DNA from 2 places in the Paenibacillus pabuli genome. Region 2 is predicted to be linked to the other one. Evidence: riboswitches for the same ligand, from Rfam matches in the RefSeq annotation. Region 2 holds a riboswitch; the other holds the start of a gene.
The links. A riboswitch is a leader RNA that binds a small molecule or an ion and turns the genes downstream of it on or off. The one in region 2 is predicted to bind ZMP and ZTP.
Positions count from the first base shown of each region.

Region 1: another riboswitch for ZMP and ZTP. It lies ahead of ABGV42_RS06760 (bifunctional 5,10-methylenetetrahydrofolate dehydrogenase/5,10-methenyltetrahydrofolate cyclohydrolase); the one in region 2 lies ahead of ABGV42_RS27870 (TIGR01440 family protein).

Region 1 covers NZ_JBDOIO010000003.1:1,032,186-1,048,133, reverse strand. Annotated here, with positions in the region: gene ABGV42_RS06785 (Gfo/Idh/MocA family protein) at 1-975, opposite strand, end outside; gene ABGV42_RS06780 (beta-galactosidase) at 1,145-3,505, opposite strand; gene ABGV42_RS06775 (helix-turn-helix domain-containing protein) at 3,626-4,471, shown strand; gene ABGV42_RS06770 (tetratricopeptide repeat protein) at 4,584-7,973, shown strand; gene ABGV42_RS06765 (hypothetical protein) at 8,025-8,648, shown strand; gene ABGV42_RS06760 (bifunctional 5,10-methylenetetrahydrofolate dehydrogenase/5,10-methenyltetrahydrofolate cyclohydrolase) at 8,811-9,656, opposite strand; ZMP/ZTP riboswitch at 9,708-9,789, opposite strand; gene ABGV42_RS06755 (ribonuclease domain-containing protein) at 9,983-10,372, shown strand; gene ABGV42_RS06750 (barstar family protein) at 10,389-10,664, shown strand; gene ABGV42_RS06745 (hypothetical protein) at 10,903-11,268, shown strand; gene ABGV42_RS06740 (hypothetical protein) at 11,655-12,044, shown strand; gene ABGV42_RS06735 (hypothetical protein) at 12,385-12,894, shown strand; gene ABGV42_RS06730 (S1 family peptidase) at 12,920-14,272, shown strand; gene ABGV42_RS06725 (ABC transporter substrate-binding protein) at 14,968-15,948, shown strand, end outside.
Region 2 covers NZ_JBDOIO010000005.1:228,819-244,766, forward strand. Annotated here, with positions in the region: gene murA (UDP-N-acetylglucosamine 1-carboxyvinyltransferase) at 1-888, opposite strand, end outside; gene ABGV42_RS27795 (DUF1146 family protein) at 1,409-1,666, opposite strand; gene ABGV42_RS27800 (hypothetical protein) at 1,651-1,848, opposite strand; gene ABGV42_RS27805 (F0F1 ATP synthase subunit epsilon) at 2,269-2,673, opposite strand; gene atpD (F0F1 ATP synthase subunit beta) at 2,737-4,140, opposite strand; gene atpG (ATP synthase F1 subunit gamma) at 4,236-5,108, opposite strand; gene atpA (F0F1 ATP synthase subunit alpha) at 5,315-6,829, opposite strand; gene ABGV42_RS27825 (F0F1 ATP synthase subunit delta) at 6,846-7,394, opposite strand; gene atpF (F0F1 ATP synthase subunit B) at 7,391-7,879, opposite strand; gene atpE (F0F1 ATP synthase subunit C) at 7,994-8,218, opposite strand; gene atpB (F0F1 ATP synthase subunit A) at 8,298-9,116, opposite strand; gene ABGV42_RS27845 (ATP synthase subunit I) at 9,162-9,539, opposite strand; gene ABGV42_RS27850 (AtpZ/AtpI family protein) at 9,532-9,786, opposite strand; gene wecB (non-hydrolyzing UDP-N-acetylglucosamine 2-epimerase) at 9,974-11,131, opposite strand; gene upp (uracil phosphoribosyltransferase) at 11,170-11,799, opposite strand; gene glyA (serine hydroxymethyltransferase) at 12,030-13,277, opposite strand; gene ABGV42_RS27870 (TIGR01440 family protein) at 13,506-14,099, opposite strand; ZMP/ZTP riboswitch at 14,242-14,323, opposite strand; gene ABGV42_RS27875 (low molecular weight protein arginine phosphatase) at 14,462-15,034, opposite strand; gene ABGV42_RS27880 (manganese efflux pump MntP) at 15,157-15,717, opposite strand; gene ABGV42_RS27885 (hypothetical protein) at 15,795-15,948, shown strand, end outside; gene ABGV42_RS27890 (L-threonylcarbamoyladenylate synthase) at 15,929-15,948, opposite strand, start outside.

The DNA.
Region 1 (15,948 bases), on a different contig from region 2:
AGTCAGGGGATAAAAAGGACTATTCTCTCTCACAAAGGTAGACATTCGCGTCAATATTTCAACCATGGCCAGCTCTTCATCAGAAAACGGGGCAGAAGGGAAGGGGTTACGGTACATGCACTCTTGGCCTGCGCGAAGCTCACGGAGGGACAGCGGTCCCAGACTTCCTTCCATGCCGCTTTGAATTCGTTGGATGGCGTATGTATCGTACACATCGGTACCCAAGCTGATGGTGACCTCGTTATCCCGGATCTCCCCATGGGAACCGCGAATCAGAACCCGGTTTTGACGGAGCGGCGAAAAGTATTGAGAGCGGGTGAAATCGAGCACAGCGCTCTTTCCGTTACGGAACGACAGCATGGCGATATCTTGCACTTCATTTTCGATTCGATCCTGGACTTGTCGACCACGGTAAGGTACTTCCAGAATCGGAAGTTCGAAGCGACGGGCAACGATTTCACAGCTGATTTCCGTGAGCGACAGCCAGTTACGAATCAGACTGATCCCGTGATAACCGTGTGCTATTGATGCTTGCACATGATGAACCTGACCCAAATTCCCTGACTGTATGAGGGACGTTCGAGCGATATGATGCGGCTGCAGCGGATACTGTTCTGCAACCTGAATCTGGCCGTTTTTCTCGGCAAAAGTGGACATGATTCCAAGGCTTTCTTCATCGAATGCCGGTGGTGTTTCAACCAAGAGAGGCACTTGTAGTGAAACAAGTTCTTCAAGGACGGCAGGGACGGATGCTTTGGAAACAGCAACCAACAGAAAATCACAGTGGCGGGCCATTTCATGAGGAGTCTCGTAAAGGGTCAAGCCCCAACGTTCGGCAGCTTCCTGATATTTGGCCGGATTGCGAACGACTATGCCGCTGATTTTGAACACATGGGGGAGCTGCTTCGCGATCCGAAGATAAGCTTCTGCTCTCCAGCCGAATCCTATAATTCCAAAACAAATCGGTTGACTCAAAAGAATCTCCTCGCTTCTCATGCTTCTTCTAAATGAAATATGTACTAGATAAGTATGTTACCTATATTTTCTACTCAAGGATATCACGAAGCAAAGCATTTTCAATAAAAGTATGAAAAAAAAGCCCTGAATTGGTTCGATCTGAACGAATTCAGGGCTTAATAACATTTTAAATGGAAGATGAAACGGATAATTGTCCAACCGCTGCGGCCGCTTTCACTGGATACAGCGCGACCCGATATTCCGGAATGGGTTCAATGCGACGAAACTCGGCGAGCTCTATTCCCTCGAAGCGCTCGATTTGTGCCTGATTGACAAAGGTATGAACCGTTCCTCTGCGCTGCGGGGTTATGGACAAGTGCAATTCAGAGGATTCAAGCTGAGTGTAGAATTCCTTGAGGCCAATGGACCAGGTCTTTCCGTAAGAAATGTGATCCGTTATGAGCCGTCCATTCAGGAACGCTTCAGCCACATCACCTTCATAATCCACCTCAAGCCATACATCGTGAACATGAGAGGGCCACTCTCCGGCAAATTGCAGCAGAGCCGATTTCTCTGTGGGTTTCTTAATCAACACGTCTGGCGTATATTCAGGCAGATCTATGGTATAGGTAGTGAAGAGAGCTGCTCCATCTTTTTGAGAGTGAACCGTGGCACGATGGGTTTGTAAATGGTGCTCGGGCTTGGGATACAGCGAAACAGCAAACCGGGAAGCTCCTGTTGATGTGCAGATAAGCTGGTGATTGCTGACCGTAACGGGACAATCGCTAATGACCAGCGTTTGTTGTCCCCACAGTTCAAAGGTATATGCTTTCTGCGCTTCTTCTCTGGAAAGCACCACAAAGCGTACGCTGCTCCCGTCAGTGGTTAGGAAGTTGACTGAATGGTGTTGGTCCACGTTCGGTTGAATCACATAGTAAGATCCTTGATCCATTAATACACTTTCGTTACACTGCACATCCTTTAGATTTGTTTTGGAAACGACGAATTCCGGTTTCATCCCTTCATGCGCATAGAAGAAAACCGTTTTTTCTGCAGAAGTCTCGACCACTGTGAGCAGCGGAGACGTTGCACTAAGTAGTGACACGCCATGAAGATCCAGATGGAACGGCAGCATCAACCCGATTCCTTCAGGCAGCTCAAGTTCACCTTCGGCAGGGAAGGCAACGTGACCCTTGGATGTTTCCAATTCGATTCGTATACTGCGGCGGGGCATGTCCACCTGGTCCTGAAAATTATTCAAGAAAACAAAACCAGAGCCGTCCTCATGTCTGACACACCAGCGTAATGTCTCTGTATCTGTCGGATCTATGGTAGATTGTCCCTCAGGCAGGACCGTTTTCATCGGAGCAAGGACAGATCCGAAAGACTCGAGAAACAGAGAGATGGCGCGGATGCGGTCATAGGATGCACCGACTCTGCCGAATTCACCCAAGGGAGACTGGTAGTCATACGTAATCTTCGGCAGGAATTGCTCATTCAGATAACTCTTCTTGCCAACGGGATTGGAGCCGCCATGATACATATAATAACCGAGCAGATTGCTGCCGCTGGCTAGCTTGACAAGGGTCATGGCCTCGATGCTGTTCTCGGGAACGTACGGCCTCACGTTATAACTGACCTGCATGCCACCGGCCATTTCGCAATAGGCAACGGGATATTCGCGCGTGTCATACTGAACGGGTTCCGCAGGAGTAACATGAAGATCGCGATATATAAATTCCTTGCTTGGAGGCTGGTCAGGCAACCAGGAAGTATAGGCATAACCTGCAAGCATGGGCAAAAAGCCTTCCTCGGGAACGGCAGCGCCGCCCCAAGCGGTAGCCGTGAAGAACAGAGGACGAATCCCTACATCCTCCGCAATACGGCGCAGCTCGGCAAGGTGAGTTGTACCTCCGGTTCCAGAGGACAGAAATTTCCCTGTTTTGTAACCCCATGCATCATTCGGCGCCCCGGCGTGCATGAATTCATTTTCCAATTGCACAGCTATAACAGGTCCTCCGTCCTGATACAGGCTGCCTTTCATCTGACTGGCGATTTCCCGATACATCCTGCGTGTAAGCTTCAGATATTCGGGATCATTGGAACGGATCTCAATAGGCTTGGATACTACCCAATCCGGAATTCCTCCATTACGAACTTCGCCGTGGCAGAACGGACCGATGCGAAGAATGAGGGGCAGATCCAGTTTGGCGCAAAGATCGATGAAATGGCGCAGGTTCCGATTACCACTCCATTCAAAAACTCCTTCTTCTTCCTCATGAAAATTCCAAAATACATATGTTGCAGCGATGTGAATGCCGCCGGCTTTCATTTTCAGCAGTTCTTCTTCCCAGTGCAAGTATGAAAACCTGGAGAAGTGAAATTCTCCCACGACAGGAATGAAGGGCTCGCCATTACGAGTCATATAATAACTGGTAAATCCAAAGCTATCTCCTTTGGGGTTTGCTCCACCATTCATTCCCAATTTTCCTGAATGGATTTCCTTATTATCTGCATCCAATAATGATAATTTCGAAACCTGGCTCATTGCTGGGACAACCTCCTTGTGATATGTTTTATACGACGAATTCTACTGTTTTAGAAAATATAAGAAATATCGATACAGCTACATTTTATACGGAATAGATCATAGCGAGGTAGTGTGATAATGGCTGAAAAACATGTGGATTATGCTATACTTGGACACCGGCCCTTTGGAATATTGATCGCAGGACATTATAAGGAGTTGAAGGGATATGAGATTCACCGGCCAACGGGGAGCATCGATTGGTTATTAATGTATACGCTTTCTGGAGAAGGAGAAATACAGCTTGGCAAGAATTCGATCACCTGCACAGCTGGGGATGTGGCGATCCTCATGCCAGGGCTGCCGCATCATTATCGAACGAAGCGGGAACATTGGGAATTTATATGGGTCCATTTCATTCCCGATCCCAACTGGAGTACATACTTGAAGCTTCCTGAAACCTCCGATCGTTTCGTATACCAGCGAATTGTTTCGAAGGAGACACAGCAGGATATGCAGAATGCTCTTCGAAGATTGGTGCGTCATGGGTTTTCGGAAGGGAGCTCCGAACAGCATCGCCGATTATCTGAGCTTGCCCTGGAGGAGACGTTGATTCACATTCAACAGACATATCCTCCGGATGTTCCAGCAGCAATGGATCCCCGAATAGCGGAGATCATGTGGTATTTGCAGTTGCATCCTGCGCAGAAGATAAGCATACCTGAACTCGCTAATCGCTGCTGTTTATCCACCTCACGCCTCTCTCATTTATTTAAGGAGCAGGTAGGCGATACGATTCTGAACACCGTTTACAAGTTCAGGTTGGAGAAGGCAGCACAGCTTCTGGCTGGCACGAACCGGCAAATCGCGGAGATTGCCACGGATGTCGGATTTGAGTGCGGCATTCATTTTACAAGAAAGTTCCGCGAAGCGTTTGCCGAGACACCGTCAGCATTTCGGAAACGAAAAAATAACCTTCATGCGTGATTGTTGGAGTGTCCCCATATAGTCCATGAAAAACAGAGGATATTGAATGGTACTCCGCCGTTCATTTTTCTTACTATGGATACATTGACAGTTCACAAAAGGAGGAAGCGTTATGAGCACAAGAGAGCCGTCTGTACCTGTATCCAAGGGAGTTCACGTATGGGAGGAACAGACTGAGATCCCTACCTATGGCACAGGAGAACCAGACAAAAATCCAATGTTTCTGGAAAAAAGGGTCTACCAAGGGTCCTCTGGACGCGTCTACCCCCTTCCGGTCATTGATAAAATCATGGATGATAAAGAAGTGAAATTGTATCGAATGGCTATTCTCGAAAATGAATATGTGCGTATTGAAATTTTGCCTGAGATCGGTGGTCGCATCTATCGGGCGTTAGACAAAACGAACCATTATGATTTCGTTTATTACAATCGCGTCATTAAACCTGCCCTCGTAGGGCTAGCCGGGCCCTGGATATCGGGTGGAATTGAATTCAATTGGCCGCAGCATCATCGTCCAAATACGTTTGGACCCGTAGAACATACCATGACTGAAAATGAAGACGGAAGCGCTACCGTATGGGTGAGTGAGATCGACCGTATGTATGGAACGAAGGTTACAACAGGCTTCACACTGTTTCCGGGCAAAGCCTACCTCGAAATTACGGCACAGATGTTTAACCGGACTTCAGAGCCGCAAACGTTCCTGTGGTGGGCCAATCCTGCTGTTGCGGTTAATGACCATACCCAGACGGTATTTCCTCCGGACGTTACGGCCGTATTCGACCATGGCAAGCGTGATGTGTCCAGATTCCCCATTGCAACAGGAACCTATTATAAAATGGATTACTCGGAAGGCGTGGACATTTCACGTTATAAAAACATCCCTGTACCTACATCGTATATGGCCTACAAGTCGGATTATAATTTTGTTGGCGGATACGACCATGGCGTCCAAGCAGGACTGCTTCACGTAGCAAACCATCATGTGTCCCCAGGTAAGAAACAATGGACCTGGGGTAACGGTGAGTTCGGCCAGGCGTGGGATCGCAGTTTAACCGATGAGGACGGACCCTATATCGAGCTGATGACAGGTGTGTTTACGGACAACCAGCCAGATTTCACATGGCTTCAACCTTACGAGGAAAAATCGTTCAAGCAATATTTCATGCCGTACAAAAATATCGGTGTCGTGAAAAATGCATCGATTGATGCAGCGGTGAACCTGGAAGTAGATAAGACAAGTTCTACCGTGACGGTGATGGTCTATGCCACATCGGTGTTCGAGAAGGCAAGGATTGAGTTGAAGGGCCGGAAGAAAACGTATTTGAAAGATACGGTTACGACCTCACCGGAACAGACCTATCAATCGGTTGTAGCCTTAGATCCCGAAGACCAGGCACATGATCTGATCGTAACCGTCCATGATGCGTGCGGGCATGAACTTGTTTCTTACCGTCCGGCGAAGCCATCCATAGAACTGGTGCCTGAACCATCCAAACCGCTTCCTCTACCGGAGGAGATAAAGAGTACAGAACAGTTATATCTGGCAGGATTGCACCTGGAACAATATCGGCATGCCACCTTTGAGCCTGAGCATTATTATGAAGAAGGTTTAAGAAGGGATGCCTCCGACATTCGTCTTAATATCGCATATGGCATGACGCTGCTTCGTAAGGGCTGGTTTGAACGGGCGGAAAAACATTTCCGGACGGCCATTAAATCGTTGACTTGGTGTAATCCGAATCCGTACGACAGCGAAGCTTATTATCAGCTTGGTCTGGCTCTTCGTTTACAGGAGCGGAATGAAGAAGCATACGCTGCGTTTTATAAATCGGTTTGGTCTGCGGCGTTTCAGGACAGTGGCTATTATGCATTAAGCCAAATCGCCTGCGAACGAGGGCATTATGCCGAAGCTTTGGAGCTAGCGGAAAGATCTCTGGTACGAAATAGCAGAAACTACAAGTCAAGACTCGTGAAGACCGCGGTTTTACGAAAGCTTGGCCGATATTCGGAAGCGGCTCTGTTCGCGGAGGAAACCTTGAAGCTGGACATTGCCGATTTTGGGGCAGCCTGCGAGAAAGCTAAAGTGTTGGAACGATTGGGACGTCATGAAGAAGCCGATGATACGCGAATCAAGCTCGGAAAAATCATGCGTAACGATGTGCACAATTATATGAACCTGGCTTCGGATTATGCAGGTAATGGCATGTACGAGGAAGCAGCAGAAGTATTGGAGCAGATTCGTTTGATACACGGCAATCACACCTACCCGATGGTTCACTATATGCTCGCGTATATGTACGACCGAATGGAACCTTCGGAGAAAGCAGATCAGGAGCGACGGTTAGCCCAGAACGCTTCACCAGATTATTGTTTCCCAAACAGCCTGTTCGAGCTGCACGTACTGCAGCATGCAATTGCCATGCATCCATTGGACAGTAAGGCACACTATTATCTGGGCAATCTGTATTATGATAAAAAGCGAGCAGCAGATGCCATTCATCATTGGGAACAATCCGAGGAAATCGACAATCATTTTGCAACAGTACATCGGAATCTTGCCCTGGCTTACTATAATAAACGGAACGATGCAACAGCTGCGTGTGAATCGCTTGAAAAGGCTTTTGAGTGTAATGAAGCAGATGCCCGCGTATTCTACGAACTGGATCAATTGTACAAAAAGGTAGGCGTTACGGCTCAGGAGCGGATGGCCAAACTTCAGCAGCATATGCAACTTGTGCATCACCGAGATGACCTTTACCTCGAATATGTAACCTTGCTCAATATACTCGGCCAGCATGAAGAGGCGTTAACAGCTCTGTTAGAGCGTCGATTTCATCCATGGGAGGGCGGGGAAGGTAAAGTCACGGGACAATATGTTCTCGCGCTTGTTGAGCTTGGAAAGCAAGCGAGTCAACAGGGTCAATTCGAGGAAGCCGTTACATTCTTAAAACGTGCCTTCCAATATCCCGAGAATCTGGGAGAGGGTAAACTGGAAGGTGCTCAGGAAAATAACGTACATTACGAGCTTGGTTACACCTACAGCAGATTAGGCCGGCAAGAAGAAGCGGTGTATCACTGGACAATAGCCTCGCAAGGTTTGGAAGAGCCCGCCAGTGCCATGTATTATAACGATCAACCGCCAGAAATGATCTTCTATCAGGGGCTAGCATGGATGAAACTAGGCAATCCAAAAGAAGCAAGACGCCGATTTAACAAGCTGATTGATTACGCAGAGAGACATCTATTTGATGATGTGAAAATTGACTATTTTGCCGTATCTTTGCCGGATTTTCTCGTATTTGAAGATGATTTGAACAAGCGCAATCAGGTCCACTGTTTGTTTATGCATGGTCTGGGTTTGTTGGGGTTAGGAAAAGCGGCTGAAGCGAAAAAACGTTTTGAAGAAACGCTGCAATGGGAGCCATATCATCTGGGAGCACGAATTCATCTGCCGATGTGTTCATTGGTCAAACAAAATCAAACCATTTATAATGGTTAGAATGTACAATACGTTCTACGGTATACAGCATCAGAGGAGGACAAGTGCAGCATGAACCTTTTTCATATCCAATCCACAATACACGGCATCGATCGAACTGCAACTTTCCTGGAAGATAACTTTGTCGGGATCGATTGGCCAGCTACAGGGGATCTGGAACAAGTACCGGCTGAAGAATGGAAAGAGCAAATCGTGCAGCATTATGCAATACGTGAATCGGAACTGAGTCGGGTAGTAGGGACACTACAGACGTTTGTAAACATTATGCAGGATGGAGACAATGTCTTAATTCATGACGATGAGTGGGCATACGTTGGGGATGTGGGCGACTATTTTTACGATAACTCCACTAGCATTGGAGAAGATTCGATATGTCATCGCAGAGGCGTAACATGGTTGGGACGAATTCCACTGACAGCAATAAACGATAAAGTACGTGCTCTGATTTCGGATACTTCTATAATCTCAACATTCGGGCATCCACGATCACAGGCTCAATTGGATCCGTGGCTTTCAAGAACTCACGAAACGGAAACCACAGACCGTAATTCGGTTAGCGTAGATGACGTTACGGTCCGGGAAGCTCTTGAGGTATTGAAAGATGCATTGCACAGTGAAGACGTGGATATTCGTATTCGTGCAGCGACGGCCATTTTACAATTTGCCAAAAAATAAAGAGGACAAGAACCAGGTAAGTAGTAGCAACGGAAATGGATATCACATGTGAATATGCTAACAATCGGATGAAGCATTAGCCCTGATGTTCACACCAAAAGAAGCACGCTAAGCCCTCATGAATAGAGTGGGCTTTGCGTGCTTTCTTACATAATATAATGTTCATTCAGATTGCATGAAGGCTGATTTGATCGTGTGTTCGATCAGTGTAGCGATTGTTACCGGACCAACGCCACCCGGGACGGGTGTAATGGCGGAGGACTGAGCCAAGCAAGATGAATAGTCCACATCACCTACATTGCCTTTATTGTAGCCTGCATCAATGACAACTGCACCAGGTTTAATCCAGCTTCCTTTTACAAAACATGGTTTGCCGACGGCAGCAATCACAATATCTCCCGACTTCACGATTTCGTCCAGATTGACGGTTTTGGAGTGACAGGTGGTTACCGTTGCATTTCGGTTAAGTAACATGGCTGAAACGGGCTTGCCCAGGATTGGACTTCGCCCGATAACGACAGCATGTTTGCCTTCGATCGGAACCTTATAGAAATCTAGAATACGAATAATGGCCTGTGGTGTGCAGGAAGGGAAAGCGGCGATTCCAAAAGCATTTAGTGCAAATCCTTGGGTGGTAACGCCATCCACGTCTTTCTCTATGCTAATTGCATCAAAAGCGGCTCTTTCATTGATATGATGCGGTACCGGGTGCTGCAGCAGAATGCCATGTACGGATAAGTCTTGATTTAATTTGTTTATTTCTTGAATTAATTGTTCAGTCGTCGTTTCTGCAGGCAAAACCACTTTAATGGAATGTACGCCTACACGCGCACATGCATTGCCCTTCATACGTACGTACGTTTCGGAAGAGGGGTCATCACCGACCAAAATGGTAGTGAGACAAGGGCGTATTCCCTTCTCCTTCAACAAGGCAACTTTCGCCATCATTTCTTCCTTCATGAAGTCCGCTACCGTTTGTCCATTTAAAATTAGTGTCTCTGTGCTCATCTTCATCATCGCCCTTTCCACATAAAAAGAGGCAAGGAAATAAAACTTCCTTACCTCTGCCCAGGCGTACGGCTTGATTAGAAATCATATGCTCCCTCACGGTTCACCGTGTTCGCCAGTTACATATGATCATTACATAATAAATTGATAGTACTTCATTTTGAAATTTACTTCAATCCTTTTAGGTTTAAATGCAAGGACTTTGCTATACTTGGAACTGTGTCTAGATTGGTATATACTTTTTGGAGTTGAGAAGATCAAAAGGAGATTATAAGTAGTGTATATTAAAAAAATGGTTAGGTACCGTACTCATTATTCTTGCGACGATGCTGTTCGCAGGCTGTTCACTTGAATCGCTATCTGTAGATGAATCGTCTCAGACCCATGCTGTCTTGAACCAATTTGATGAAGTTGCCCATTATATTACCGAGCATCAGGAACTTCCGGATAATTATATTACCAAGAAGGAGGCCAGGGCTCTGGGCTGGGTACCAAGTGAAGGAAATCTGCAAGACGTGGCCCCAGGAAAAAGTATCGGCGGTGATCTATTTCAGAATCGGGAAGGGCTGTTACCCAAGAAAAAGGGGAGAACATGGTACGAGGCAGATATCAATTATTCCGGGGGAACCCGGGGAAGTGACCGAATTCTCTATTCCAGTGATGGCTTAATATACAAAACAACCGATCATTATCGTACGTTTGAACAAATCAAATGACCAAAGGTAGGATGGTATGAAGACAGTAATCATTGATGGAAATGATATTCATGGTAAAGAAGAATTGCATGATATTCTACAGGCGAAGCTCGGGTTAGATGATGATTATGGTCGGAATCTGGATGCGCTTTGGGATGGCTTAACAGGTTTCATTTCCATTCCACTGACCATTCAATGGCTTAACTTCGAGGCCAGCAGGGCTGCGCTTGGGGAATACGCTGATCAACTGTTGGAATTAATGCGTGAAGCAGAAGAAGAATTGGATCAGTTCCAATTTGATCTGAAAATGTAAAGTCGAACGGGCAGTCCGCTGAGGACTGCTTTTTTTATTATGCAACATGTTCCTTGAGATTTCCGTTAATGAGTTAAGGAATCCATAGGAGGTGAGGGTCATCCCCAGGAAGTTGTTGTACTTTATTTATGTTCTATCACTGGTTAGTCTGACAACATCTTGTGCGAGCACGTCCACGAATGCAGATGCTGATAACGATCTAAGCGGACTATATATTGCAGCATTGGAAGAGGTCATAATGACAGATTCAGCTCTTAATAGATCGATGGAGTATATATTAATAGACTATAATCAGACTCCTGCATTAAGTGACTCTGACGGACAAGAAATAGCGAAGTTCTTACAAACGAAATATAAGGTGGACGTTTATAACCTAACTTATGAAAAATTGCTTAAGCAAGGTTTATATGAAGGTGATGAAAGCAATCTTCGAGGGATTCTACTGCGGATTGAGAAGGTTGAGCTGGCGGAAGATCAGAATAAAGTCATACTCGTGGTAAGTAAATATCGATCGAATGAGGGTGCCATCTCTGTAAAACTAACGTTGCAATATAGGGATAACAATTGGATGGTAGTTGATCTTGTTACCTTGAAAGAGAGCTAATACTGGAGAAGATTGCGAGACTATAAAGTTTTACGAAGACTAAACAATCTGTCTTAAAAGTCGCCCATGGCGGCTTTTTTTGATCCTAGAAAGGAAGTCTGTCAACTGGAATGTTGGCTGTAGAGAAATACTATGATACAAACTATTCTAACTCTCGTATTATGTTGGATAGAATCAATAAAGTTGTAATTGTTATTGGTAACGCTCTGAATACCATTATTACTACTTACAAATTAGATAGCGTCAGCACAATTCAGAATCGAGTTTCTGAAGGCCGTTGGATTAAGGGCGGTGTTAAGTTTAAATAATTTAAGTTTTACTTAAAAAAACAGACTGGGGAGAGAAGATTAATGCTCTCTCCAGTTTTACAATCATGGAGGTAAACAATGCCTATTTTAAGAGATAAAAACTTCCCGGTTAATTACATTGAATTTACTGTCGTTAAACATAATCCCTCTCCAGGTGAAGGTGGTTATTATAATTATAAATATGTTGTTAATTCTGAAATAGTGAAAGAAGCTAAATTTGGTAGGACAAACATGGTTTTAAACAGCTTCATTCCAATGCTGAAAGAATTCCCTGAGGAAAAATGGAAGGGTTACATTAGTCATTTTGAAGAGAGTATGGAAATAAAATGGATGCATGAATACAAAACAGATCTCTACTTACTTATCTTTATGGATTTAGGTCATTTATACACTCTGAAAGCGTCCAAAGAAGGTATTAGGGAGTTCGGAAATCAATTTGAAGAAGAACTTAAGTCTTTTTTGAATTAATTTTATACGATGTGATCCCGGTATTTCATCCTTTATTTTTCCAATATTACCTAACCAAGTCTTAAAGAGATGAAGGGGCCTATTTATGCCAACCTATTTTGAACCAAAGCTTACAGCTTTGGTTTTTTGTTTGGATTTTGTCGTTCTTTGCTTTGCTGAAATTGAATAAATCAGGTTAATGGATCTGCATTACCACACATCGGATAAATCAATAAATATTATATGTAAACAAATGTATATAAATTGTAAAATTTATAAATTAATGAAACATTTTAGCATTATGCTGCGTCTAAATTATTGGAACAACACCTAAGATTCTGAATGGAAAGGAGGTCGTACATTGAAGCATATATCCCTTATTCTTATGATTTGTCTTGTCCTGTTTGGTTGTTCCGATTCCTCACTGAATAACGATGCTATTAGTACACCCGATCAAATTCAAAAAGATGGCGATCAAATTATAGCTAGTAAACAATCTGGGGATTATGAACTCAGATTAATCATCAAAAAATCAAATAATGATACATTCATTTTTGAACCAGGTCTGAAGTATATAGGCAAGGATGCCGATAATCAGATCCTTCATTCAAAAAAAATACTTGATGTAGATTTGCAAACTGATGGGGAAAGTATCCTTCCTCCAAGGTCAACAACAACTGAAGGAATAACAACAAAATTAGTGAAGGACCAATGGTATTCTGAAAGTTATGAAATTACACTAAGTTCAGATCAACTTCAGCAAATAGCAAGTTCAAACGTCAGTGTCGTCCTAAACGCAGTGTTTCAATCTGATCAATCGAGCTTTGAAGATGAAAAAACAATGATAATCAACGCAGAAGAGGTCATGTAAACTGAATATATACGAGGAGGCATCTATGGATCTCAAAAAAATAACTACATTAATCTTTGGTGTAGCCCTTACATTATCTATTAGTGGAGTAACTTATGCTGAGAACATTGAGAAAGATAGCCAGGCCTATACAAACGAAAAGTATAATTTAGAAGAAAAATTCAGAGATGAATTTGGTTTCGAAAAGAGCACTAATCAACTCCTCTCTATTCAAAACGAATCTTCTGTTCAGAAATATGGTGTCTCTCTATCAGAATCTGAGGAATCTGAGATGGATAGAAGAGTTGAGATTGAACAAAAATTTATACCTGATCTTGAAAAAGCGATCCAGGATTCATCAATGTCTGAAAATTATGCTGGAATGTATATACAACAAGCTCCCGAATACAAGATTATAGTTAGATATACAGGAGGTTCTAATAAAAATATTACTAGTAGCAATCAAGAGGAACAGGCGTTTGTTGAAACGGTAGAACAATTTACAACTAACGTCTCTAACAATGCAGCTTCGTTAATCTTGCCTAATGAAATTGTGTATGAAAAGGTTGATTATAGCGAAAAACAACTAATGGGCTTTGTAGAGAATATAGTCAGTAAGCTTGATCTTTTAAAAGAACAAAATGTTAATGTAACGAAAATTTATTCAGATTACCCTAATCAGAAAGTTGTGGTTTCCCTCGGTAATGAATTAGGTCCTGAAAAACAGGAAATTGTTCAAACAATGTTTAACAAATACCCCTTGGAATTTAATGACGACCCGGGGCTTATCGAACAGACTGCAAGAAACACATATACAGGAACAATAATGGGTGGTCATGAGATAAATAGTAGTGGGAAATGTACAGCGGGCGTACCTGCAAAATCAAGATCAAACGGAACCCTATTTCTTGTTACTGCAGGTCATTGCGGGAGTCAAGGTACAAATTTTAGTCAAGGAGGATACCTTCTTGGACCCTTGTCTAATATCTATATGGGCTCATACGCCGACTCTGGTGCTATTAGGTTAAGCGGTGGGAATCACACTCCAAGTAATGTCATTTATAACACTTCTGGAATCAACCCAGGTAATCCAACAAGGCTTACTGGAGTTCAAGCGCTGTCTTCAAGTAAAATAGGAGAAACTGTAATTAAGTCAGGCGCTACTACGGACACAACTACTGGCACATTACAGAGAAAAGACGTTTACTTTACTACAGCTGGCAGATATCTCTTTGAAACAAGTACAGTTTCACAACCAGGCGATAGTGGAGCACCTGTTTTTGCAGGTTCTGGTTTTAAAGGAATAGTGCACGGAAGAATTCTCAGTAATGACAGCATGCTATATACTCATGCTGAGAGAATCCTGAACGGATTAAACTTAGATCTTTATGTGCTTTAAAACTTTTTCAGATGAGAGGGACGGCTTTCTAATCCAATCTATCTCAAGTTAATCATTTAGGATCACATTTTCCCCAAACTAATTAAAACAAAAAAACCAAAGCTAATGCTTTGGTTTTTTGTTTTAATCCTCTCTGGCTAAAAATCAACATTCCATTTAGCAGCTAACAATAGTATCAGAGCGCACATAATTTACTTCCAGAAAATAATCAAACAGATAAGGATATTCATCTGGCTTCATTTACTCGTCTTGCATGCCATAATGACCGTGAGCGACACATGCTATCGCGGTAATAGAAGAATAGTAATACCTGTTATCCGTTGAGATGTGGATAGGAGATACCCATATTGACCTGTATGAATCTAGGTAACAAAAATAGGAGTCCCAATGGAGGGGCTACTAAACGCACTAATTATCTTCTTGTTAATGTATCAACCCTTAAAGCAGCTCCAGTCATGGGTACTTCATGTTCTTGACCATCCTTGCGTAATTTAACATGTAGTTCTTCGATTTGGTGTGACTGGTGATCTATTAAGTCAATGAATTCAACTGTTGAAGTGATATCATGTCTGTGGGGTGAAACATTCAATATTACTACATTTTACAAAGAGAAGTTGAAATTAGCTTGTCAAATAGACTGCATCATGATAAAGTGATAACGATTATCAATATCAATTAAAAAGGGTGGGTTTACATTGTTGAAACGGTCCAATTCGATTTTGCTTATACTGGCACTAACCGTGCTGTTTGTATTAAGTGCATGCGGTCAGTCATCGACGACCAGTACAGCAGCGGATACTAGCGCAAACACGGCTGAGCAGACAACTGATTCAACATCTGCAGCTGAACCAGCGGCGACTGATGAAGGAGAGACGGTTACATATCAATCGGATGCAGGAGAAGTACAAGTACCCAAAACACCTCAGCGTGTCGTTGATTTGACGGCTTTCACAACAGGTTACTTTGTAGCACTGGATGTTCCGGTGGTAGGAGCCCTCTCGGGTGCAATGGGCAATAAGTATATTAAGGATCAATTGATAAGTGAAGGAACAACCGATCTGGGTGAGCAGCCTACAGCGGAACAACTGGTAAGTCTCAAACCTGATCTGATCATCGCTTATACGGGTACAGAGGGTCTTGATCAATTGTCTCAAATTGCTCCTGTGGTGCAGATCGAGTATGGCAAACTCAATTATAAAGACTTGATGCTTGAATTAGGCAAACTGACAAATAGAGAAGATGCAGCGAAAGCCTGGATTACAAACTGGGAATCACAGATTAACGAATGGAAACCCAAAGTAGAAGCCGCCGTAGGCGATCGAACGGTGTCCATCCTGAATCCATATGCGAAAGGATTATATGTATTCGGCCATAACTATGGTCGTGGCGGTGAAATCCTTTATGGAGAATTTGGCCTCAAGGCCCCAACCAAGGCTCAGGCGGAAGCGATTGACAGTGGAACAGGCTTTGCCTCGATCTCCATGGAAGTGCTGCCGGAATACGCAGGTGACATCATCTTTACCAGCCCGTGGTCTGGAGATACAAGTGATGCCGAGGTCGTATATAGCAATACGTTGTGGGAGAATCTGCCTGCAGTTAAGGCAGGACATGTCTTCCAGCTGGATAACACTTCGGACACATATAACGACCCTATCACTTTGGAAGGACAATTGAAA
Region 2 (15,948 bases):
TTTCACATCTACTGCCTTGAGTGGACGGTCCGCAATAACACGCACCCCATTCTCATCTGGCAGGATGGTTACTCCCATCTCTTCCATCTTCGCAATAACTGAACCCAGATGGTCGGAGATCGCACCTTCGATGTACACGTCGCCACCGGAAATTGCAGCAGCAGCCATGTAAGTACCTGCTTCTACCCGATCCGGAATTACCGTGTGCTTCACGCCAGTGAGTTTCTCCACACCCTCGATGCGAATTACCCCGGTACCCGCGCCACGGACTTTGGCACCCATTCCGTTAAGGAAGTTAGCCAGATCCACGATCTCAGGTTCTTTTGCCGCATTCTCCAGTACGGTTACACCGTCAGCCAAAGTTGCAGCCATCATAATATTTTGAGTAGCTCCTACAGAAGCTACATCCAGATAAATTTTAGCACCGCGCAACCGTCCTTGGCTGCGAGCTTCGATATAGCCTTGGCCCAAGCTGATCTCGGCACCCATGGCTTCAAAACCTTTCAAATGCTGATCAATCGGCCGTGTTCCGATGGCACAACCACCAGGAAGCGAAATTCTTGTATGGCCCATACGCGTCAATAAAGGCCCCATGACCAAAAAAGACGCCCGCATTTTACTTACCCACTCATACGGGGCTTCGCAGGAAGTAAGTTTTTCCGCATTTACGGTAATCACTTCGTCCCGGTATGTAACACCCGCTCCCAGCGATTCCAACACTTTGTTAATCGTCATCACATCGTCTAGAGGAGGCGCGTCAATAATAACGCTTTGTCCTTCTTCCCCTAGTAGAGAGGCAGCGATGATCGGAAGAACAGAATTTTTAGCGCCGCTAACTTTGACACTTCCGGTCAACCTTTTGCCACCGCGGACGATAAATTTGCTCATCATGGTTCCCTCCGCGCTTTTATTCCCTTTTCTTCATTCCGGAATACGTAAGCCCTCTGTGTTAGAAAGGACTGTTGCTGTGTGTGGAATTTCGACATTACCCGGCAAAAAACGCCCTAGATGTCTGTTCAGAAAAGAATTGGTTTATAATCCAAAATTGATGATAACACTTGCCGTGCTGATTGCCTGCAAACTTGTAATCAAGGCTTACAGGTCAGCAAAACATCAGGACAGACGGATTGGGATAATTATTAGCCGGTAAATTACCGGGGATCCCGTTTATAACCTCAGGTTAAAGTGAACAAATGTTAATTCCCTAACTTCCATCATAACATTTTTGAATTGTACGATACAAGCATTTTTACACAAAATCATCTCAATTCAACCAATTACACGTCACACATTTTTCTTAATTGTTAGCAGGCGAGTCATACTCTAATTGTTGACACAATCAATCGATGTTATTCGACAATCAGCCTGCATAAAGAACCTAACAGATGATTAACCAACCATCTCAGCATTAAAACAAATGACGCAACATTTGGGTCCATGATAAATAATCAATAACGAACCCAGATACGGCATGACCCAGAATAATGGCAAGCAATAAATGCAGCAATCTTCCTTGAGCTCCCTTTGGCTGTCTGATGATCAGATCAAGCTTCAGGTTTTGCAGTGCCCACCATGCAAGTGCTATACATAATAGCGAGACGACAATCGAAACTAACCCATTAGTGCTTAATGACTGGTTCAACTGATTCGTCAGATCAATATCCATATATTCATTACCTCCACATTTGTTGCAGCCACCAGCGTAATTTTGCTTGTCATCCCTAACTTAAAATCATAAGAATGGTAAGTTCCAGCACAACACAACTGATTCACCGCTGAAGTACCCCATATGGAGATCCTTCCTGTTGCCCAATCACCGAGCAGCACAATCTGGCTGTGAATGATCATGGAATTCATCTTCGCAGCTGCAATCTCTGCTGACTCTATGGAATATAGGCTCTTTCATCATACATTGTCAATTACATTGATTTCCACTTTGAAAATATTTTAAATTTAAATCATCGGGATTTTGTGACTAAAACGACATAAAAGAGCGCTATTTCGATATCGATCTTGTCATTTCCTCGGAAATAATCTGGATTGAACTGGCCAAAAATGGGTCTATTAGTGGTAACTATCACCACTACTATAGTCCTATAATATATTCAATATCACACGATCGGTGATCATTGTTTACAAAAATTAACGGAGAATCTACATAAAATCATCCAGTAAATTACGATTACTTCAATCTTATATGGAAGATCATCGCTGCGATGCAAAGCAAAAAAGCCCGGCAGACCAAGCCGCCGGGCTTCCTTCAATCGTTTATTTGCCGTATACGTTGATCCGGTTAACCGCTTTTTGCAGAGCAATCTCTGCACGGCGGTGATCAAAGTGGTCCTGGTTGCTTTGGCTGCTGAGACGGCGTTCTGCCCGTTCCTTCGCTGCACGCGCACGATCCACATCGATATTTTCCGGGAATTCGGCACTTTCTGCGAGAACAACAACCTTATCTTTGCGGACTTCGATAAAGCCGCCGCCAATAGCGACCTGCTTGTTCTCTTTTCCGTTTTTGATAGTGATCGGTGCAATCTGCAATGGAGTAACCATAGGGATATGACCTGGCAAGATCCCCAGTTCCCCTTCAATACCACGAGCGATGATGCTATCTACTTGCTCCGAATAGACCAAACGCTCAGGCGTTACGATTTCCAACAAAAAGGTGCTCAATTCCATCCCTCCTGAAACTATCCGAAGGATAGCTCGCTTCATAAGGACAATCCTGGATTCAGATTATACCAGTGTTTTAGCTTTCTCCACTGCCTCTTCAATTGTACCCACGAAGAGGAATGCTGCTTCCGGCAGATCGTCATGCTTGCCTTCGAGAATTTCTTTAAAGCTGCGCACTGTTTCTTTAACCGGAACGTATTTACCCGGAATACCGTTAAATGCTTCAGCAACGTGGAAAGGCTGGGACAAGAAACGTTGAATTTTACGAGCACGGTAAACGAGCGCTCTGTCTTCTTCACTCAGCTCGTCCATACCCAGGATAGCAATGATATCCTGCAGCTCATTATAACGCGCCAAGATGCGTTTAACGCCTTGTGCTACGCTATAGTGTTCTTCACCTACAACTTCTGGTGCCAAGATCCGGGAGCTGGATGCGAGTGGATCTACCGCTGGGTAGATACCCATCTCGGAAATTTTACGCTCCAGGTTCGTTGTTGCATCCAAGTGAGCAAACGTAGTTGCAGGAGCTGGATCCGTATAGTCATCCGCAGGTACGTAGATCGCCTGGATGGATGTAACCGATCCTTTTTTCGTGGAAGTGATACGCTCTTGCAATTGACCCATTTCTGTTGCCAGCGTAGGCTGGTAACCTACCGCGGAAGGCATACGTCCGAGCAAGGCAGATACTTCTGAACCCGCTTGAGTGAAACGGAAGATGTTATCGATAAAGAGCAACACGTCACGGCCTTCTTCATCACGGAAATATTCCGCCATGGTCAGACCTGTAAGGGCTACACGAAGACGTGCGCCAGGAGGCTCGTTCATTTGTCCGAAGACCATTGCTGTTTTGTTGATAACGCCGGAATCACTCATCTCGTGATACAAGTCGTTACCTTCACGTGTACGCTCACCAACACCCGCGAATACGGAGATACCACCGTGCTCTTGCGCAATGTTGTTGATCAATTCTTGAATTGTAACGGTTTTACCTACACCGGCACCACCGAACAAACCGATTTTACCACCTTTGGCGTAAGGAGCCAGCAAATCGATAACTTTGATACCTGTCTCCAGCATTTCTGCTTGAGTCGTCAGTTCATCGAATGCAGGAGCAGAGCGGTGAATCGGGTTTTTATGTTCAGCAGATACAGTACCGCCAGTATCAATTGCTTCGCCGAGTACGTTAAATACACGGCCCAGTGTCGCTTCCCCAACAGGTACAGAAATTGGAGCTCCTGTATCTACTGCTTCCATACCACGAACGAGACCGTCCGTGGAGGACATCGCGATACAACGTACCCGGTTGTCACCCAGATGTTTCGAAGCTTCGAGTGTAAGACTTACACTTACGCCGCTTTCGGTTACTGTAGTGATCGTAATGGCATTGAGGATTTCCGGCAGACCGCCGCGATCAAACTCGACGTCAACAACCGGACCCATGATGCTCACAACGCGTCCTTTGTTCATCTTAACGTTCCCCTCCTACTAGCCTGCTACTTTTGCAAAAATAAAGTTCCGTTCGTTCATCTTTGCAGTGCAAGCCTTCATTAAATAAAAAACGGTTAGCCTTGTGCTGCGTTGGCACCTGCCACAATTTCCGTAATCTCCTGCGTGATCGCTGCTTGACGGGCACGGTTGTAAGTCAATGACAAATCGTTAATGAGTTTGGATGCATTTTTGGTTGCATTACCCATCGCCGTCATTTTCGCACCCAGCTCACTCGCCTTACCATTCAGAAGCGCACCGTAGATCAATGTCTCCGCATAACGCGGAAGCAAAACTTCCAGTACAGCCTCAGCTGATGGTTCGTACTCGTAGCTCGCCGTCGGTCCTTCCGCAGCAGTTACCTCAGGTGTTTCCATTGGAAGAAGTTTTTCTACCGTAGGAATCTGGGTCAACGCATTCACAAAGCGGTTATAACAAATGTACAATTCATCAAATTTAGCCAACTCAAATCCTTGAACAGCCTCGTGTGCAATAGATTTGATGTCTGCAAATGCTGGTGAATCGGATAGATCCGTTGTAACGGATGCCATCGCAATTTCGCGCCGTCTGAAGTAATCGCGTCCTTTACGCCCAATAACGAACAACTCGTAGTCATCTTGGGAGTTGTGTCGCTCTTTGAGGGTCAGATTGACCTGACGCAAAACGTTCGCATTGTATCCACCCGCAAGACCGCGGTCCGATGTAATGATCAGGTAAGCTGTCTTTTTGACCGGACGGCTCTCGAGCATCGGATGCTGGATCCCTTGCGTGCTTGACGCAATACTAGCCACAACTTCTTTCAGTTTCTCCGAATACGGACGGGCTGCCTCAGCTTTTTCCTGCGCTTTACGCAGTTTTGCAGCTGCAACCATCTCCATTGCTTTGGTGATTTGCTTGGTGCTTTGTACGCTTTTAATTTGCCGCTTAATTTCGCGCATGCCTTTTGCCATGATTTCACCACCTCAAAACTTTGACAAAGTCAAAGTTACTTCGTAAGCCCAAACCAGTTTTGACAAAGTCAAAACTACATCGTAAGCATAATCTTACTTTGACAGAGCCAAAGTTACTTCGTGCATATTTAAACTTTGAAAGCATCAAAGTTTTACATGCAGACATGCGGAATCGGTTAAACAACTCCGCAGCTGCAATCATCTATTTAGACAGAGACAGCGAAGCTCTTTCTGAACTTCTCGATTGCGCCTTTAAGCGCATTTTCATTGTCTGCAGTCAATTCTTTTGTATCACGGATGGACCCGAGAATTTCCGGATGGTTGCTCTCCATGAACGCGAGGAATTCGTGTTCAAATCGAGTCACATCACCTGTAGGGATTTCATCCAGGAATCCTTTAACCGCTGTGTACAAGCTTACAACCTGTTGTTCAACAGGCAGAGGCTGGTTTACACCCTGCTTCAGGATTTCCATCATACGAGCACCACGATTCAGGCGGGCCTGAGTGGCTTTATCCAGATCGGAACCGAACTGGGAGAACGCCTGAAGCTCACGATATTGAGCGAGGTCGAGACGCAGGGAACCTGCAACCTTTTTCATCGCTTTGATCTGAGCAGAACCACCGACACGGGATACAGAGATACCTACGTTGATCGCCGGGCGTTGTCCAGCATTGAACAAGTCGGCTTCCAAGAAGATTTGTCCGTCCGTGATGGAGATTACGTTCGTTGGAATGTAAGCAGATACGTCGGAAGCTTGTGTTTCAATAAACGGAAGTGCGGTTAAAGAACCACCACCAAGTTCATCATTCAGCTTCGCAGCACGCTCCAGCAAACGGGAGTGCAAGTAGAAGACGTCACCCGGATAAGCCTCACGGCCTGGAGGACGACGAAGCAGCAAGGAAAGCTCACGGTAAGCGGAAGCTTGTTTAGTCAAGTCATCATAGATAACAAGAACGTGCTCGCCTTTGTACATGAAGTACTCACCCATCGAACAACCGGAATACGGTGCGATGTACAAGAGAGGTGATGGATCGGAAGCAGCTGCAGTTACAACGATTGTGTACTCCATTGCGCCTTTACGACGAAGAGTTTCCACAACTTGTGCAACTGTAGATTGTTTCTGACCGATAGCCACATAGATACACTTCATGCCGCTGCCTTTTTGGTTCAGGATCGCATCGATTGCGATCGAAGTTTTACCTGTTTGACGGTCACCGATGATCAACTCACGTTGTCCGCGACCGATTGGTACCATCGCATCAATCGCTTTGATCCCGGTTTGCATCGGCTCATGAACGGATTTACGATCCATTACGCCTGGTGCTTTACCTTCAACCGGACGGAATTCCGTTGTCGCGATTGGCCCTTTGCCATCGACTGGGATACCGAGCGGGTTCACAACACGTCCAATCAATGCTTCGCCTACAGGCACTTGCATGATTTGGCCAGTACGCTTCACTTGGTCGCCTTCACGAATATCATAGTAAGGTCCCAGGATAACGACACCGACATTGCTTTCTTCCACGTTCATGGCGAGTCCCATTACACCGCTTGGGAATTCAACCAACTCGTTGGACATGACGTTCTCAAGTCCGTATACACGAGCAATACCATCACCAACCTCGATAACCGTCCCGACTTCGACTACATCGATATCGGTCTTGTATTGTTCGATCTGGCTCTTAATTAATGTACTGATTTCTTCTGGTTTGATACTCAAGTGTCCTCACCCCAATCTACTGTACTCGTCTGTTAAAAGACTGCTCAAGACGTTCGAGCTTGCCAGCCAAGCTGCCGTCATAGATCGTATCGCCAATGGCGACTTTCAATCCGCCCAGCAGAGTCGCATCGACAATGTTCTCGATACGGATCTTTTTATTCACACGGCCTCCGAATTCACGGGCTACCGCTTCTTTTTCTTCATCATTCAATGCATAAGTCGAGTAAACCCGCGCATCGGCAATGCCGAGCGAGTCGCCCTCGATCTTCAGATAATCACTCAAAAGAGCTTCCAGCAGTTCAACGCGACCACGCTCAATCAGGAGCAGAACCGTGCGCAGGACAGGTTCGGACACTTTGCCTTCAAGGCTCGCATGAAGCACGTTCCGCTTGGCTTCATCAGAGATGTTCGGAGATACGATGAACTTGATGATCTCGGCATCCCCGGTCAATCCGCTGACAACCGCACGCAGTTCCTGTTCAACTTCAAGCACCTGCTGCTGCTGGAGAGCGACTTCGAACAATGCTTTCGCATAACGCTTGGCAACAATCGTATCGCGGCTCATTGTCGGCCCCCTACCTCATTGAGGTATTGGTTCACAAGTTCTTCTTGTGCTGGACCGTTCTCAACTTCTTTTTTGATCAATTTGGAAGCAATCTGAACGGAAGCTGTACCCAGTTCGCTGCGAAGCGCTGCAACCGCTTTGTTCTTCTCACTTTCAATTTCACGTACCGCATCGTCTTTCAGACGATTAGCTTCAGCTTTTGCGTCAGCCAGAATGGACTCAGCCTGTTTGCCGCCCGTTTGTTTGGACTGTTCAATGATGTCGTGAGCTTCCTTGCGCGCTTGCTCCAGAGCTTGTTTTTGTTCCTCCACATAGGCAATGGCCTGTTCCCGAGTCTGAGCAGCCTCATTCATCTGCGTCAGCACGAGTTCGCGACGTTTTTCCATGATGGAGAACAAAGGACCGAAAGCATAACGGCTAAGCAGCCAATATAAAATTGCAAATGCGATAATCGCAAGAAGCGTATTTTCCCATACGAAACTCAATCTGTTCACTCCTTCCTGGAGGTATCCTTGAAACGTTCATCCGCATGAACGGACATTACCTAAAAAGAAGGCGCGGATGGCTATGGCCTTCCCCGCCAAACCTTATCAATTTAATTAAGCCATACCGTAGAACATGAACGCGAGTACCACACCGATGATCGGCAATACCTCGATCAGACCTACCCCGATAAACATTGTTGTTTGAAGAGTGGATTTTGCTTCTGGTTGACGTGCAATTCCTTCTACTGTCTTGCTGATTACCATACCGTTACCGATACCTGCGCCAAACGCGCCCAGTCCTGCAACAATTGCTGCTGCGATTAATGCCATTGCTCCCATTTGTATATCCTCCTTAAAATTATAAATCGAATTTTTTTATTGTTCAGCCTGGTGAAGAAATCTTCGTCGGGCTTGGAACTTAATGTTCGTCGTGCGTCTCGATGCTCTGTGAAATGTACACCATCATCAAGATTACAAAAACAAATGCCTGGATCGCGCCGATAAAGATACTAAAGCCTTGCCACACCATCAGCAACGGAATGGCAGCAATTGCGCCAAACACTTTGAATGTAGTCAGCTTCAGGATCGTTGTGATCAGTACCTCACCCGCGAAGATATTCGCGAATAGACGCATACCGTGTGTCAACAGCTTGGATGCCGTCTCAATCAAGTTGATGGGCAAGAACAAGGCGAATGGCTGAAGGTAGTGCTTGAGATAACCTCTCGTGTTGCGGAACAATCCGAGTCCATGAGATACCATGAACGCAACAAGCGCCAGTCCCATGGTTACCGATAAATCAGCGGTAGGTGATTTCCACCATGCCAATTCAACGTGTGGGTGTGCTTCAGGGTCTTTGGCATGCGCTTCTTCAAACGCATCGACCGCTGTAACGATCGGCTGACCAAACACCTGCGCATGCTCTGCGCTGTCCACTGCGGTTACTGCCTGGAACGGAAGACCCAGCATGTTACCAACAAAGATGAACATGATCATGGAAAGAGCGAGAGAGATAAAGTGCTTCCCTTTCTTCATATCCATCGTACTGGAAATCAGATTGCGGACGAATTCTACTGCCCACTCCATAAAATTTTGCAGCTTGCCGGGATTTTCAACGGACAATCTCCTTGTAGCCAGTACAGCAAAAATAAAAACGAGGGCACCTGTAACAACCAGCATCAACACAACCGATAGATCCAATCGAAATCCGCCAAGCATAATAATTGGAGCTTCATGCATATTTTTCTCACCCCTTTCTCGACTTGAAAGCTGCAGGACCTAACATCATTCTGCTCTGCGGGAATAGACAATCCCTATAATCAGTAAGGAAAATTGCGCAATGACCAGACCGCCTGCAACCGCGTATGTATTGAAGTACTGCGGAAAGCGCATCGATATGAATATACCGAGCACAGCGAGTGCCGCTCTTGTCAAAAATCCCAGGTTCACACGCTTCAAGTTACCTTCTGCCGCATCATCAGACATTTTCCTTACTTTGTAGCCCAGGTAAAATGCATTGATCCAGCTAATTCCTGTACCCAGGGCCAGTCCCAAAGCAATTGTCTCCACACGGGGCATAAAGGCCGCTGCGAGAAAACAAATCATAAGAAAGTACATGATGAAAACAGTCATCCATCTGCGGTATCTGGTTAGTTCACTCATCACTTTCCCCCATGAATTTTTTCGCGATAAAGTAGATGCTCACGCCGCCTGCGGCCAGAAAAAAGAGAACGCTTACGGCGATCCATATTCCGTTACCTCCAATGGTCTTGTCCAACCAGGAGCCAGCGTAATATCCGGCAACAGCGAGAATGGCAATCTCGATCCCAAAAGCTGTCACGAGTCCCATCGCTTTCCATACGTTATCGTCATGGTTACGGGATGAATTTGGTTTGTTCGAATCGGCCATTTTCCACGCCACCCTTGCAATCCCAGTTAATTTTACTGAATGATGAGAGCCTTTGTCAATTGAATGATTTTAGCGTTTTAAAGGGTAAAACGACGGGTTTACAGGCCCCCGGGAGCCCATAAACCCGCGTAAACCGTACAGTTTAACTGTATGCTGTACCCTTTATGATTCAGTCAGAAAAAACGAATTATTTTTTGAATTTTCTGTGAAATGATTCCGGACGCTCACTATTTACGCCAAAATGGTGCAAAATCGCATTGACAATTCTTTCCGATGCATGTCCATCACCGTATGGATTGGCAGCTTGACTCATGCTTGCATACAGCGTTTCATCCGTAAGCAGAGCTTTGGTCCGTTCATATACACGTTCCTCATCCGTACCCACCAGTTCCAACGTTCCGGCTTCGATGCCTTCCGGGCGCTCCGTCGTATCCCGCAGAACCAGCACAGGCACACCAAACGAAGGCGCTTCTTCCTGCAAACCGCCTGAATCGGTCAAAATCAAGTGAGTATGCGGATAAAAGTTATGCAAATCCACCACGTCTAGCGGATCAATTAATTGAATACGGGGGTGATTCCCCAAAATCGCGTGAGCCGGCTCCTTCACAGCAGGACTTGGATGCACCGGGTACACGATGGCAATGTCTTCGAACTCGTCGGCAATCCGTTTGACGGCCTGGAAAATGTTGCGGTGAGGCTCGCCTTGGGATTCACGGCGGTGAGCTGTCATCAGCACAAGACGTTTGCCTTGCGCCCATTCAAGTACCGGATGTGTGTAATCCTGCCGTACTGTATATTGAAACACATCTGTTACCGTGTTGCCTGTGACATACGTACTAGACTCCGGTTTATTTTCTTTGGCAAGGTTGGAGAAAGACCAATCCGTCGGTGCAAAATGCAGGTCTGCAAGCACACCGGTTAACTGGCGATTCATTTCCTCCGGGTACGGAGACAGCTTGTTCCACGTACGAAGGCCTGCCTCTACATGGCCGACCTGAATTTGCTGCAGAAACGCTGCATAGCTGGCTACAAACGTAGTCAGCGTATCCCCGTGAACAAGCACGATATCGGGTTTCGCTTCACGCAGTACAGGTTCCAGGCCACCAAGTACACGAATCGTAATTTCATTCAGCGTTTGGCGATCTTTCATCACGTCCAGATCATAGTCCGGTTGAATGTTAAACACCTCAAGAACCTGATCCAGCATTTGACGATGTTGTGCGGTCACACAGACGATGGATTCGATAGATTCGGGATGTTTCTGAAGTTCCAAAATAAGCGGAGCCATCTTGATGGCTTCCGGACGAACTCCGAATATCGTCATGACTTTAATTTTCTTGGACATTCAAACAAAGCCCCTTTTCTATTCAGCATGCAGCATGCTTATTTAGTGCCGTACAGACGGTCTCCTGCATCTCCCAGTCCGGGAACGATATAACCGTGATCATCCAGACGATCGTCCAGTGCAGCCACGTAGATGTCCACATCCGGATGCGCATCCTGAACTGCTTTTACACCTTCAGGTGCTGCAACAAGGTTCATCATTTTGATTTGGGTGCAGCCGCGTTTTTTGAGCACGTCAATCGCAGCAATGGCAGATCCGCCTGTTGCCAGCATTGGGTCGATGACAATCAGCTCACGCTCCGTCACGTCTGTAGGAAGCTTCGTGTAGTATTCAACAGGCTGCAGTGTTTCCGGGTCACGGAACAAACCAACATGTCCTACTTTTGCTGCAGGCAGCAGTTTAACAACGCCATCCAGCATACCCAGACCTGCACGCAGAATTGGTACCAGACCAAGCATACGTCCGGAAATCACTTTTCCTTTTGTCTCAGCTACAGGTGTTTGCACATCAATGGTCTCCAGCGGAATCTCTCTTGTAATCTCGTACGCCATCAGCGTAGCCACTTCATCCACCAATTCGCGGAAATCTTTCGTATTCGTACGCATGTCGCGTATAAACGTCAGTTTGTGTTGAATCAAGGGGTGATCACATATTACTAATTTTCCCATCTAATTTGTCCCTCCGGTAAGTTCTTCATGTTCAGCATTTCCAATAATGCCTAATCATCATTCATAGGCCCGATAAATCCTGTATATTATATCATCACCTACACCGAATTACACCATCAAAGGACATGTAATCATTACAGAAAACCGAATACTATAAAAAAAGGACCGGAAACTTGGCGTGTTCCGGTCCTTTTTTGCTCTAGATGTTAGTCGGTCCCATTCGTGATGGACTAGTATTTCAAATCTGTGTACAGCGGGAATTGGTCTGTAAGTGCAGTTACTTCTGCACGAGCTTCATCCAGTTTCGCTGTATCTTTTGGATTTTTCAATGTTTTTGCAATGATCTTACCAATGGCAACCATAGCCTCTTCGTTCATACCGCGGGAAGTGGCTGCAGGAGTACCAATACGAATACCGCTCGTTACAAACGGGCTCGTCGGATCAAATGGAATTGCATTTTTGTTCACGGTAATACCGATGGAATCGAGGACATGCTCAGCTTCCTTACCCGTGATGTTCACGCTGCGTGTGTCGATCAGCATCAAGTGGTTGTCTGTTCCGCCGGATACAATGTTCAATCCTTCGGCAATCAGTGTTTCAGCCAAAACCTGAGCGTTCTTCACTACGTTTTGTGCGTAAGTTTTGAATGAAGGCTGCAGGGCTTCACCCAGTGCTACCGCTTTGGAAGCGATAACGTGCATCAAAGGTCCACCTTGGGAGCCTGGGAATACCGCTTTATCAATCGCAGCTGCCCAGGATTTGCGGCACAGGATCATACCGCCACGAGGTCCGCGCAGCGTTTTGTGTGTTGTCGTTGTAACAAAATGGGCATGTGGAACCGGGCTCGGATGCAATCCGGCAGCAACCAGTCCTGCAATGTGGGCCATGTCTACCATAAACAATGCACCTACGTCGTTGGCGATGGAAGCCAATTTTTCAAAATCAATCGTACGCGGATATGCACTTGCACCTGCAACGATCAGACGAGGACGGTGCTTGAACGCTGCTTTGCGCACTTCATCGTAATCGATCAGGAACGTATCTTCCTGCACGCCATATGCCACGAAGTTGTACAGCAAACCGGATGCATTCACCGGGCTGCCGTGAGTCAGGTGTCCACCATGAGCAAGGTTCATGCCCAGTACCGTGTCGCCAGGTTTCAGCGCTGCAAGGTATACTGCCATATTCGCTTGTGCTCCGGAGTGAGGCTGTACGTTTACATGTTCAGCTCCGAACAGTTCCTTCGCGCGGTCACGTGCGATATCTTCCACGACATCCACGTGCTCGCAACCACCATAATAACGTTTGCCCGGGTATCCTTCTGCGTACTTGTTCGTCAGTACAGAACCAAGCGCCTCAATTACCGCTTCACTTACGATGTTCTCGGATGCAATCAGCTCAATGTTGTTCTGTTGACGTTTCAACTCCAAATTCATCGCTTCAAGTACTGCAGGGTCATTCTTACGCAATTGTTCCATGTTTAAATTCCTCCCAGTATATTAGTGAAGTTATAAAGCAAAATTGATGTTTACACGAAAACGGAGAGTGCAGGACCAATCTAAAGAAACGAAGTGGTCGCCTTTATCACCGGATTCCCCCTTAAAAAGGGATTCAAAAAATCTGGGGATAACAGCGATCGGAAGATGGTTCTGCAATCGGAGTTAGGAGTGTAACCTTTCAGTTTCGCTTTATAGTAGGTTGAAGATTTAGTCGCAAAATGTCGAATCTGGTTGCTCTTCCATCTGATACACCGCGCGTTCGCCGCCAATCAACTTCGGACGGGTCAAGGCTGTGGTCACACGGGCTTCCCCGATGTAGCGAAGCGTTGTACGGAAAGGGACTGCCACATGCCGTAAGTGCATGCCAATCATCGTTTCCCCGATATCCACTCCCGCATGAGCCTGCACATGTTCAGCAAGGCAAGGATCACTCAGCGAACGATATGCTGCGGATGCCATGGAACCGCCTGCCTTGGGAACGGGTACCGCGCCCACTTCAGTCAAACCAAGACGTGTGAGCAGTGAACGCTCCATTACCAGTGCGCGGTTCAAGTGTTCACAACACTGAAATACAGGCTCGAAGCCAAATTCCTGCTGTACTTCGCGAATACCGGCAAGAAGCTGCTGTGCCACATCCACCGCACCACTCGTACCAATTTTTTGGCCAGCGACCTCGCTTGTGCTTGTACCGATCACAATGATCTGTCCAGGTCCAAGCTGTCCGGCAAGTGCCAGTTCACGCAGAATGGATACGGTCTGTTCCTGCAATCCGGGTTGTTCTGAATCTAACTCAATAGTCATCCTATCGCCTCCCGATAAAATCATGCCTGACTTCCTCACGGCTGCCCGCTCTTGTCTTCATGCACGGCATTTCAGGTACTATTATAGCGAATAATCAGATGAAAGACGAAAAAAAGAGCAGTCTGCGGGTATCGCAGAATTGCTCTTTTGCCCAGGCGACCGGCCGTTTGTTCCGGTGCTCCATTGTGGTTGTGCCCACTTCGTCGCCAGTTACACCGGATCCCTGTTTTCCCCTTCATCATAAAACAACCCACGCTTAAAATCAACGGGTAATTTACATTACATGTCCGTTTTTGCACTAGAAAAGTAGTTTGGAGATTCAATTGTCACTGTCCATTTACATTGCCCTGTACAATCCCGGTTTATCCTAACTTGTCCAGGAGGCGATCCAGTGCGGTTCTGATCTCCGCAGCGGCGATATTGTAATCGTCACGACTGCCACCGAACGGGTCAGATATATCAAAGCTTGGAATACGCTGCCGGATCTCAATCGCGCGCTCACGCTCTGACGCCAGAATCTCCTGACCCAGTGCACGTTTCAGCTCCAGTGTTGCAAACAGGCTGTCCAGTTCCTGGAGATCATCCAGGACCTGCTCATCGTTCTCCACATACTCTTTCAGCGTATACGTTTTGTGAACCGAGTCCGGGAAAACCTGCAGGACATGCTGTTTATGGCTGCGCGTCAACGTAAGAACCAGATCGGCCCATCCAATCAGGCTCGCACTAAGCTGCGTGGAATGCTCTGGCCCCTCCGCCTGATGATCTCTTAGTACTGCTTCGGCATGACGGGAAATCGGCATACCGGATGCTGCAGCCACGCCTGCAGAACGAACCTCCACCTGAATGCCCCGTTCCGATGCCAATTTGCGCAAAAGCCCCTCCGCCATGGGGCTGCGGCACGTATTTCCTGTACATACAAACAAAATATGTTTCATTGTGATAGCCTCCCCATTTCGCAAATGTTGTCGAATAATGCAATATTTTAATTTTAAATGAAGAAAATTTAAAGAGTATCGTTATGACTGCACAAGGCTGCCAACGTCCTGCTCTATGACTATTAAAAAATAAACAGCAGTCCAAACGCAAGCAGGATGGCTCCGCCGATGGCTTCACCATAATCGCCAAGATTTTGGCTTACTCGTCTACCCAGCAGCAGACCCATCACGGACATGATTCCACCGCATGCGCCAAAGGCAAGTACCGTCAGTACCAGATCACTGCTAAACATGCCGAGAGACACCCCAACGGAAAACGAATCCACACTCACACTGAGTGAAAATAAAATCACACCTAACATGGAGCGATGATCCACCAGCTTGGTGTCGCCTTCACGAAATGCATTCAGTATCATGTGGCCCCCGAGCAGAACGAGCAATCCGCCTGCGGCATACGTCGTAATATCTCCAAGAAGTGAACTGACGTATTTCCCCGTGTACATACCGATCAGCGGCATGATGACATGGAACAGGGCCGTGACAAAACTGATTCGCAGCACGTCCCGCAAACGAATGCCTTTCATGCCGATCCCAATACCCAGCGAGAAGGCATCCAGCCCAAGGGCGACGGCCATAATCAAAATGGTTACCAACTGCCCCAAATGGGCAGACACATCCCACATTCCCATACCCCCAAGTCACGTAAAGGTTCTTGTACACGATATGCGGACAAGAACACAAACATGACGGGAGATAGAGAATGAATAGTCAAGCAGAGACGCAGGCAGGCCTGGCTAAAGAAGATTGGTTTAATCGGCAGGCTGTAGTGGTGTTCGAAGGCACAACCTGCCGATTAGGCGGACCGGAGAAACATCGTCAGCTCCGGTCATGGTGCTACTGGTTACCAACCTGTA